DNA from 2 places in the Leisingera sp. genome. Region 1 is predicted to be linked to the other one. Evidence: riboswitches for the same ligand, from Rfam matches in the RefSeq annotation. Region 1 holds a riboswitch; the other holds the start of a gene.
The links. Region 1 has a riboswitch for thiamine pyrophosphate ahead of thiC (phosphomethylpyrimidine synthase ThiC). Riboswitches for the same ligand answer to the same signal wherever they lie in the genome.
Positions count from the first base shown of each region.

Region 2: another riboswitch for thiamine pyrophosphate. It lies ahead of thiB (thiamine ABC transporter substrate binding subunit); the one in region 1 lies ahead of thiC (phosphomethylpyrimidine synthase ThiC).

Region 1 covers NZ_CEYXRG010000010.1:107,419-111,782, forward strand. Annotated here, with positions in the region: gene AC4HIX_RS11350 (thiazole synthase) at 1-246, opposite strand, end outside; gene thiS (sulfur carrier protein ThiS) at 248-445, opposite strand; gene AC4HIX_RS11360 (FAD-dependent oxidoreductase) at 414-1,382, opposite strand; gene thiC (phosphomethylpyrimidine synthase ThiC) at 1,379-3,193, opposite strand; TPP riboswitch at 3,328-3,456, opposite strand; gene bioB (biotin synthase BioB) at 3,670-4,364, shown strand, end outside.
Region 2 covers NZ_CEYXRG010000015.1:46,849-51,212, reverse strand. Annotated here, with positions in the region: gene AC4HIX_RS14225 (thiamine/thiamine pyrophosphate ABC transporter permease ThiP) at 1-612, opposite strand, end outside; gene thiB (thiamine ABC transporter substrate binding subunit) at 588-1,565, opposite strand; TPP riboswitch at 1,598-1,689, opposite strand; gene aroC (chorismate synthase) at 1,921-3,021, shown strand; gene AC4HIX_RS14210 (MerR family transcriptional regulator) at 3,087-3,503, opposite strand; gene AC4HIX_RS14205 (cation efflux transmembrane domain-containing protein) at 3,577-4,215, shown strand; gene AC4HIX_RS14200 (malonate--CoA ligase) at 4,308-4,364, opposite strand, start outside.

The DNA.
Region 1 (4,364 bases):
ACGGGCGGTGGTCACCGCCTCCTGCACCGAATGGCAGCCGGCCGTGTTGGGCAGGATGCGGCAGCCCGTTTGCCGCAGCCCTTCCCAGAACCCGGCGCCGGAGCCATCGGCGGTTTCACGGCGCAAGCTGACGGTGATAACCTCCGTGCCGCTGGATGCCACCGCCTCGGCCAAAACCGCAGGCGAGGGATATTGCGCAGTGCCCAACAGCAGCCGCGAGGCAATTTCTGTTCCGTAAACTTTCATCTCAGCCTCCCTGCATCGGGGCCAGAACCTCCAGCCGGTCGCCTTCGGTCAGAAGCACCCCCTCCCGCTTGCCGCGGGCAATGAATGTGCCGTTCAGCGCGGTGGCAACGGCAGAGCAGGCAAAGCCCAGCTCATCCAGGACCGTCTGAAGGTCGGTTGCGGACACGTCACGCGGTTCGGCGTTCACGATGATCTTCATCTGATATCTCCGGTATCAAGCGGTCAGCGGCTAGCCGTGCCATTGCGGGGGCAAGCAGGAAGCCGTGCCGGTACAGGCCATTGAGGCAGAGCGTGCCGTCCTGTGCGGTCAGCCGCGGCAGGTTGTCCGGGAAGGCCGGGCGCAGCCCCGCGCCGGTCTCCACAACGCTGGCCTCCGCAAAGGCCGGGTGCAGGGCAAAGGCGGCACTCAGCAGCTCGCTGAGCGAGCGCAGGGTGATGGCGCGGTCCGAGCTGCTCTCGATCATGGTGCCGCCGATCATGAAATACCCGTCCCCGCGGGGAACGAGATACAGCGGCATCCGCGGGTGCAGCAGCCGCAGGGTGCGGCTGATCTCCACCTCCGGGCAGTGCAGGACGGCCATCTCACCGCGCACCGGGCGCAGGCCGGGCAGCGGTGCCGCCATGCCGGTGCAGTCCAGCGAGACGCGGGCCGGAGCAGGGGAGCCATAGCGGATCTCTACCCCCATTTCCTGCACCGTCGCAGTCAGGTCCCGCAAAGCGCGCCGCGGGTCCAGATGCGCTTCCTGCTCAAAGAACAGCCCTTGCGCAAACCGTCCCGCCAGCGCCGGTTCCAGCTCTCCAATCTCCGCCCCGTCCACGCCCCGGTGGCCGGTGGTGCGGCGGGCAAAGCGGGTCAGCTCCGCCCGGTCGCGGGCAGGCGCCACCACCAGCGTGCCGCGCCTGTGGACGGGCGTGACCTTGGCCCACCAATCGAAGGCGCGGCTGCCGAGGGTGATCACCTCCTCCTCGGCGCTTTCGCGTTCGCACCAGGGCGCCAGCATGCCGCCCGCAAAGCGCGCGACGCTGCTGGCCCCGGGCGTCTCGCCCTGCTCATGGACGGTGACTGCCGCCCCGCGCTGCGCCAGCTCATAGGCGCAGGCGAGGCCGGCAAGGCCCGCGCCTGCGATGGTGATCATTCCGCCGGTTCCGCTGCTTCAGCGGCAGGCACGTACAGCTCCCCGCCCTCGCGGAACTTGGCGGCCATGGCCTCCATGCCCTCTTTCTGCGCTTCCGAGCGGATGTCGTGGCTGATCCGCATCGAGCAGAATTTCGGCCCGCACATGGAGCAGAAATGGGCGACCTTATGGGCCTGTTTCGGCAGTGTCTGGTCGTGGAACTCACGCGCGGTATCCGGGTCCAGCGACAGGTTGAACTGATCCTCCCAGCGGAATTCGAACCGCGCCCGGCTCAGCGCATCGTCGCGGCGCTGGGCGCCCGGCAGGCCCTTGGCCAGATCGGCGGCATGGGCGGCGATCTTATAGGTGATCACGCCTGTCTTGACGTCGTCACGGTCGGGCAGGCCCAGGTGCTCCTTGGGTGTCACGTAGCACAGCATGGCGCAGCCGAACCAGCCGATCATCGCCGCGCCGATGCCAGAGGTGATATGGTCATAGCCCGGCGCGATGTCGGTGGTCAGCGGCCCAAGCGTATAGAAGGGCGCCTCGTGGCAGCACTCCAGCTGCTTGTCCATGTTCTCCTTGATCTTGTGCATGGCGACATGGCCCGGCCCTTCGATCATCACCTGGCAATCCTTGGCCCAGGCAATTTTCGTAAGTTCCCCAAGGGTCTCCAGCTCGGCAAACTGCGCCTCGTCATTGGCGTCCGCGATGGAGCCGGGGCGCAAGCCATCACCCAGCGAGAAGCTGACATCATACTGGCGGCAGATGTCGCAGATCTCCTCGAAATGCTCATAGAGGAAGCTCTCCTTGTGGTGATGCAGGCACCACTTGGCCATGATCGAGCCGCCGCGCGAGACGATCCCCGTCACCCGGTTCACCGTCATCGGCACCATGTGCAGCCGTACGCCCGCATGGATGGTGAAATAATCGACGCCCTGTTCCGCCTGCTCGATCAGCGTGTCGCGGAACACTTCCCAAGTCAGGTCCTCGGCGATGCCATTGACCTTCTCCAGGGCCTGGTAAATCGGCACGGTGCCGATCGGAACCGGCGAGTTGCGCACGATCCATTCGCGGGTGTTGTGAATGTTGCGCCCGGTCGACAGGTCCATCACCGTGTCGGCGCCCCAGCGGATCGCCCAGACCAGCTTGTCGACCTCTTCCTCCATCGAGGAGGTGACGGCCGAGGTGCCCATATTGGCGTTGATCTTCACCTTGAAATTGCGGCCGATGATCATCGGCTCGATTTCCGGGTGGTTGATGTTGGCCGGGATGATGGCGCGGCCCGCGGCGATTTCCTGGCGCACGAATTCCGGAGTCACGTAGTCGGGGATGCTGGCGCCGAAATCATTGCCGTCGCGTTTGGCGTGGCAGGGGGACAGCTCGCGCAGCTGATTTTCGCGGATCGCCACGAATTCCATTTCCGGGGTGATTAGCCCTGCACGGGCATAGGCCAGCTGGGTCGGCGCTTTGCCATCCTTGCCGCGCAGGGGGGCGGGTTTCACCGGGAACTCCGGCGTCAGCCGGTCGCCTTCGACAAAGCCGTTGTCCTCCGGCTTAACATCGCGGCCTTGGTATGTCTCGACATCGCCGCGTGCCTCGATCCACTGGCGGCGCAGTGCTGGCAGACCCTCGCGGATGTCGGTCAGCACCTCCGGATCGGTATAGGGCCCGGAGCTGTCATAGACCGGCAGCGGCGCCTCGCCCGCGGTGGGGTGGGTGGAGATTTCGCGCATCGGCACGCGGATGTCCTGATGGACCTCGCCGCTGACGTAGATCTTGCGCGACGCGGGCAATGCGCCCGTCGTAATCTTGGGGTTGGGGACGTTCATTTTTTGGTGCTCCTCGAAGCCTAAACTCAGAAAAGACACCAGGTGAGTTTTGGCTCGGGAAACCGGCAGGCATGGGGCCTGCTTGACCGGAATGCGCCCGTTTCAAACGGCTGTCCCCGCGGGGACAAGGGGCCAAAAGGCGCGTCCTAGCTTCCTACGCCAGTGTCAACTGGGTCAGGTTCAAAGGGTCGCGCCGCCGGTCCGGGCTGCCCCGCACCATGACGCCTCTCAGTCCCTTGGGCGGGACTCCCCTGCGTGCCTATAGGGCTAGGGGAGGGGCGGGGTTCGCGTCAACCGCTATTTTCATAGATTATTTTTTGGCATTATCTTCAGTGCGATACTGGTCTTAAGGAGGCATCTGCGAGGCAAATCGCTGCAGCGCAGCTTTGGTGCTTGATCGGCGGCCTCAAAATTATCTATAAAAACTGGAAACGCCATCCGCGCATGGCCAACAGGTATAGAGAACAGGAGACAGCATGCTGGACGCTGCACCCATCCGCACCGACTGGACCCGCGAGGAAGCGGAAGCGATTTACAACAAGCCTTTCATGGACTTGCTGTTTGAGGCACACACCGTGCACCGGCAGTATTTCGACCCCAACCAGGTGCAGAAATCCAAGCTTCTCAGCATCAAGACCGGCGGCTGCGCCGAGGATTGCGCCTATTGCTCCCAGTCGGCGCGAAACGGCGCGCAGCTGTCGGCGTCCAAGCTGATCGAGGTGCAGCGGGTGATCGCCGAGGCCAAGAAAGCCAAGGAAGGCGGCGCGACCCGCTATTGCATGGGCGCCGCCTGGCGCTCGCCCAAGGACCGCGACATGGCCGCACTTGAGGCGATGGTGCAGGGTGTCAAGGACCTGGGCATGGAAACCTGCATGACGCTCGGCATGCTGGACGAGGAACAGGTGTTCCGCCTGCGCGATGCTGGTCTGGACTACTACAACCACAACATCGACACCTCCGAGCGCTACTACTCCGAGATCATCACCACCCGCACCTTCGCCGACCGGATCGACACCCTGAACCGGGTGCGCGAGGCGGGCATCAAGGTCTGCTCAGGCGGCATCGTCGGCATGGGCGAGCAGCAGCTGGACCGCATCGACATGATTCTGGCGCTGGCCACGCTGGAGGTGCACCCGGATTCGGTGCCGGTGAACATGCTGATCCCGATTGC
Region 2 (4,364 bases), on a different contig from region 1:
CGCAAAGCTCGACAAGCAAATGGCAAAGACCACCGCCAGCGCCCCCGGCGCCACCCGCCGCAGCATCGGCCCTTCCAGCAGCCGCCACATCGCCAGCGGCCCGGCATCGAGCTGCGCCGCCACGCGGAAGCGCTCGGCAGGCATCTCCTGCCAGCCCTGCAGGATCAGCCGGGTAGCCAGCGGCAGGTTGAAGAACACATGCGCCAGAACCACCCCGTGCAGGCCATAGATCTGAACAGGCTCTAACCCAAGGGAGATCAGCCCCTGGCTCAGCCAGCCTGCCCGGCCGAAGACCGCCAGGAGACCCAGGATGGCAACAATGACAGGCAGGATGAAGGGCGCGCCCAGCAGAGCAATCAGCAGCCGCCGCCCGGGAAACCGCCGCCGCGCCAGCGCGCGGGCAACGGGAATGGCAAGACCGACGCTCAACAGCGCCGACAGGCTTGCCTGGGTCAGCGTGAACCGCAGCGCGGCCCAGTCACTGGCGCCAAACCCGGTGCCGGCCTCCGCCCTGAGGGCCACAGCCCCCAGCGTCCCCAAGATCAGCGCAGCCACCAGCAGGGCTGCGCTGATCCCGGGAAAGGCGCTTACTGGCTGAGCGCGTCCAGCCATTCGCCCAGCGCCGCATCACGGACCTCAGCCGCTTCAGACTCGCTCAGCAGCAGCGATTTCTCCGGCGCGATCAGGGTGTCGAATCCTTCCGGCAGACCCGCCGCCGGTGTCACCGCCGGATACATCCAGTTGGTGGTCGGGATGACCGACTGGAACGCATCCGACACCATGAAGGCCAGGAACTGGTCCGCCAGCTCCGGCTGGTCGCTGTTCGCCAGCTTGCCGGCAACCTCCACCTGCATGTAGTGGCCTTCGTCGAAAGCCGCGGCAGCCTTGGAGGCATCTTCCTCCTCAATCAGGTGGTACGCAGGCGAGGTGGTGTAGGAGAGCACCATGTCAGCCTCGCCCTCCAGGAACATACCATAGGCCTCGGACCAGCCCTTGGTCACGGTCACGACATTGTCGGAAAGACCCTTCCAGATCTCCGGCGCCTCCTCGCCATAGGCGGCCTTCACCCACAAGAGCAGCCCCAGACCAGGGGTCGAAGAGCGCGGGTCCTGAATGACGATCTTGGTGTCGCTGGCGGCCAGCGCCTTGAAATCCGCTGGCGCCGCGGCGTCAGCGTTATGGACAAAGGCAAAGTAGCCCCAGTCATAGGGCACAAAGGTCGCGTCGTTCCATTCAACCGGCAGCGCATAGTCAGCGCTGACCGAATGCTCGGCAAACAGGCCGGTTTCCTTGGCCGCCGCGGTCAGGTTGGTGTCGAGCCCCAGCACGACATCCGCGTCGGAGCGTTCGCCCTCCAGTTTGACCCGCGCCAGCAGCGCCGCACCGTCGCCCGCGCCGACCAGCTTCAGGTCGCAGCTGCAGACCTCTTCAAAGGCTTTCTCCACCGCCGGGCCCGGGCCCCAGTCGGAAACAAAGCTGTCATAGGTGTAAACGACCAGTTCGGGCGCTTCGGCAAACGCTGCCGAGGCGCCAAGCAGTCCCGCAGCAAATGCAAGATGTTTCATGCCATCCTCCTTTGCGGCTTTGGGCAAGGGTGGAGGCTGTCCAGTACCTTCCCTCCGCCGGTGTGATCCGGTTCAGGTTCAACGGGTGTCATCTCAGCGCTCGCGCGCACCCCGAGGTGGCGCGGACATTAGACCCAGGATGCAGCAATAACAAGCCAAAGCGCCGTCAGGACCTATGCTCCGGGCAAACTGGACCGCTCGCAACCGGGATCCCCTGTTCTTCTGGCTGAAAATATCCCGGGGGAGCCGCCGCAGGCGGCGGGGGCAGCGCCCCTGCCCGGTGTGCCGCACAGGAAACCTCTTGAGAGACAGGCCCCCGCCCGCTAAGCACATCCCGCAAAGGAGACCGCGCCGCATGTCGATGAACAGCTTTGGACACCTCTTCCGCGTCACCACCTGGGGCGAAAGCCACGGGCCTGCGCTTGGCGCCACCGTTGACGGTTGCCCGCCGAACGTGCCGCTGGAGCCGGAAATGCTGCAGCAGTGGCTCGACAAGCGCCGCCCCGGCCAGAACAAGAATACCACCCAGCGCAATGAGCCGGATGCGGTCAAGATCCTGTCCGGCGTGTTCGACGGCATGTCCACCGGCACGCCTATCCAGCTGATGATCGAAAACACCGACCAGCGGTCCAAGGACTACGGCGAGATTTCCCAGACCTTCCGTCCGGGCCACGCCGACATCACGTACTTCCAGAAATACGGCAACCGCGACTACCGCGGCGGCGGCCGCTCCTCGGCGCGCGAAACCGCGGCGCGGGTGGCTGCGGGCGGTGTTGCACGTGAAGCAATCAAGGCTCTGGCGCCGGGATTGGAGATCAAGGGCTACATGACCCGAATGGGCGAGCTGGAGATCGACCGCAGCCGCTTTGACTTGGACGCGATCGAACAGAATGACTTCTGGATCCCTGATGCAGGCGCGGTGCAGGAGTGGGAAGACTACCTGCAAGGCTTGCGCAAGGCGCATGACTCGGTCGGCGCTGTGGTCGAGGTCGTCGCCCGCGGCGTTCCCGCCGGCATCGGCGCACCGGTCTATGGTAAGCTCGACACCGATCTGGCCGCTGCGATGATGTCGATCAACGCCGTGAAAGGCGTCGAGATCGGCGAAGGCATGAATGCCGCGCGGCTGAAGGGCTCGGAAAACGCCGATGAGATTTTCATGGGCGAAAACGGGCCTGAGTACTCCTCTAACCACGCCGGCGGCATCCTCGGCGGGATCTCCACCGGGCAGGATGTTGTGGTGCGCTTCGCAGTGAAACCGACCTCCTCGATCCTCACCCCGCGCAAGTCAATCCGCAAGGACGGCTCCGCCACCGAGGTGATCACCAAGGGCCGCCACGACCCCTGCGTCGGCATCCGCGCGGTGCCGGTGGCCGAGGCGATGATGGCCTGCGTGATCCTGGACCACCTGCTGCTGCACCGCGGTCAGATCGGTGAAAACCAGGGCCATATCGGCTAAACTAAAGGCTCTAACAAGGGGATTTGCCTATCAATTGAGCAGGCGCCTCCCCTCAGACCATTCCCTCAATCATGCGCGCCCGCGCATTGGCTGTGATCGCCCAGCGCCGTCAGCACCTTGCAGCAGCCGCCGTTGCCCCCATCGCACAGATGGCTGATCCGCTCCAGCTCATTGGCCAGCCGCTCTAGCCGGGCAATCCGCGCGCGCACGTTCCGCAGCTGGCTGCGGGCGAGCCGGTCGGCCTCGGCGCAATCATCGCCCAGCTGCCCGTCCAGCCCCATCAGCGCCTTGATGTCCTCCAGCGAAAAGCCAAGGTCCCGGGCGTGCTTGATGAAGCCCAGCGCCTCCATGCCGTCCTGCCCGTAGCGGCGCTGATTGCCGGCATTGCGGCCCGGTTCCGGCAGCAGGCCGATCTCTTCGTAATAGCGGATGGTGGGAACCTTCACGCCGGTGGCCTTGGACAGCTGACCGATGGAAAACATCGCAATGACCTCTTGATGCTCTAGTGACTAGAGGCCCTACATTGATCTCGAATCAGGAATGAGGACAAGAGCAATGGCAGGCTGCTGCAATCATGAGGCCCGGTTTGACGGGGTATCGGCGGACTACAAACGCAGGCTTTGGCTGGTGATCGCCATCAACGCCGGCATGTTCGCGGCGGAAATGGGCGCGGGCCAGCTGTCCGGCAGCCAGGCGCTGAAGGCGGACGCGCTGGATTTTCTGGGTGACGCGCTGACCTATGGCATTTCGCTGGCGGTGATTGGGGCCACCCTGCGCACCCGGGCGCTGGCAGCACTGGGCAAGGGCATCAGCCTGTTGCTGATGGGGCTCTGGGTGTTCGGTTCCACGGTTTACCAGGTATTCTACGTCGGCGTGCCGCAGGCCCATATCATGGGGGTGATCGGCTTTATGGCACTGGCAGCGAACCTGATCTCGGTGCTGCTGCTGGCCCGCTACAAGGACGGCGACGCCAATGTGCGCTCGGTCTGGCTGTGCTCGCGCAATGACGCCATCGGTAACGTAGCGGTGATGATCGCGGCGCTTGGCGTCTGGGGCACCGCTACCGGCTGGCCCGACCTCATTGTGGCCGGGATCATGGGCGGGCTGTTCCTGAACTCCGCCTTCCAGATCCTGGTGCAGGCGGTGCGGGAATGGCGCGAGGAAGAGGCGCATACGGCAGCGCACTCGTCGTAAGACTTGAGGGCTGCGCCTGTCTGGGCGGGCGCGAATGCGCCTGCCGGGGGCAGGCAGGCGCATCCCGGCCTATCGGCCGGGCGGATCAGGTACTAACCAAACAGCCCTGCGAATTCCTCACGCAGGGCTTTCTTCTGCACCTTTCCCAT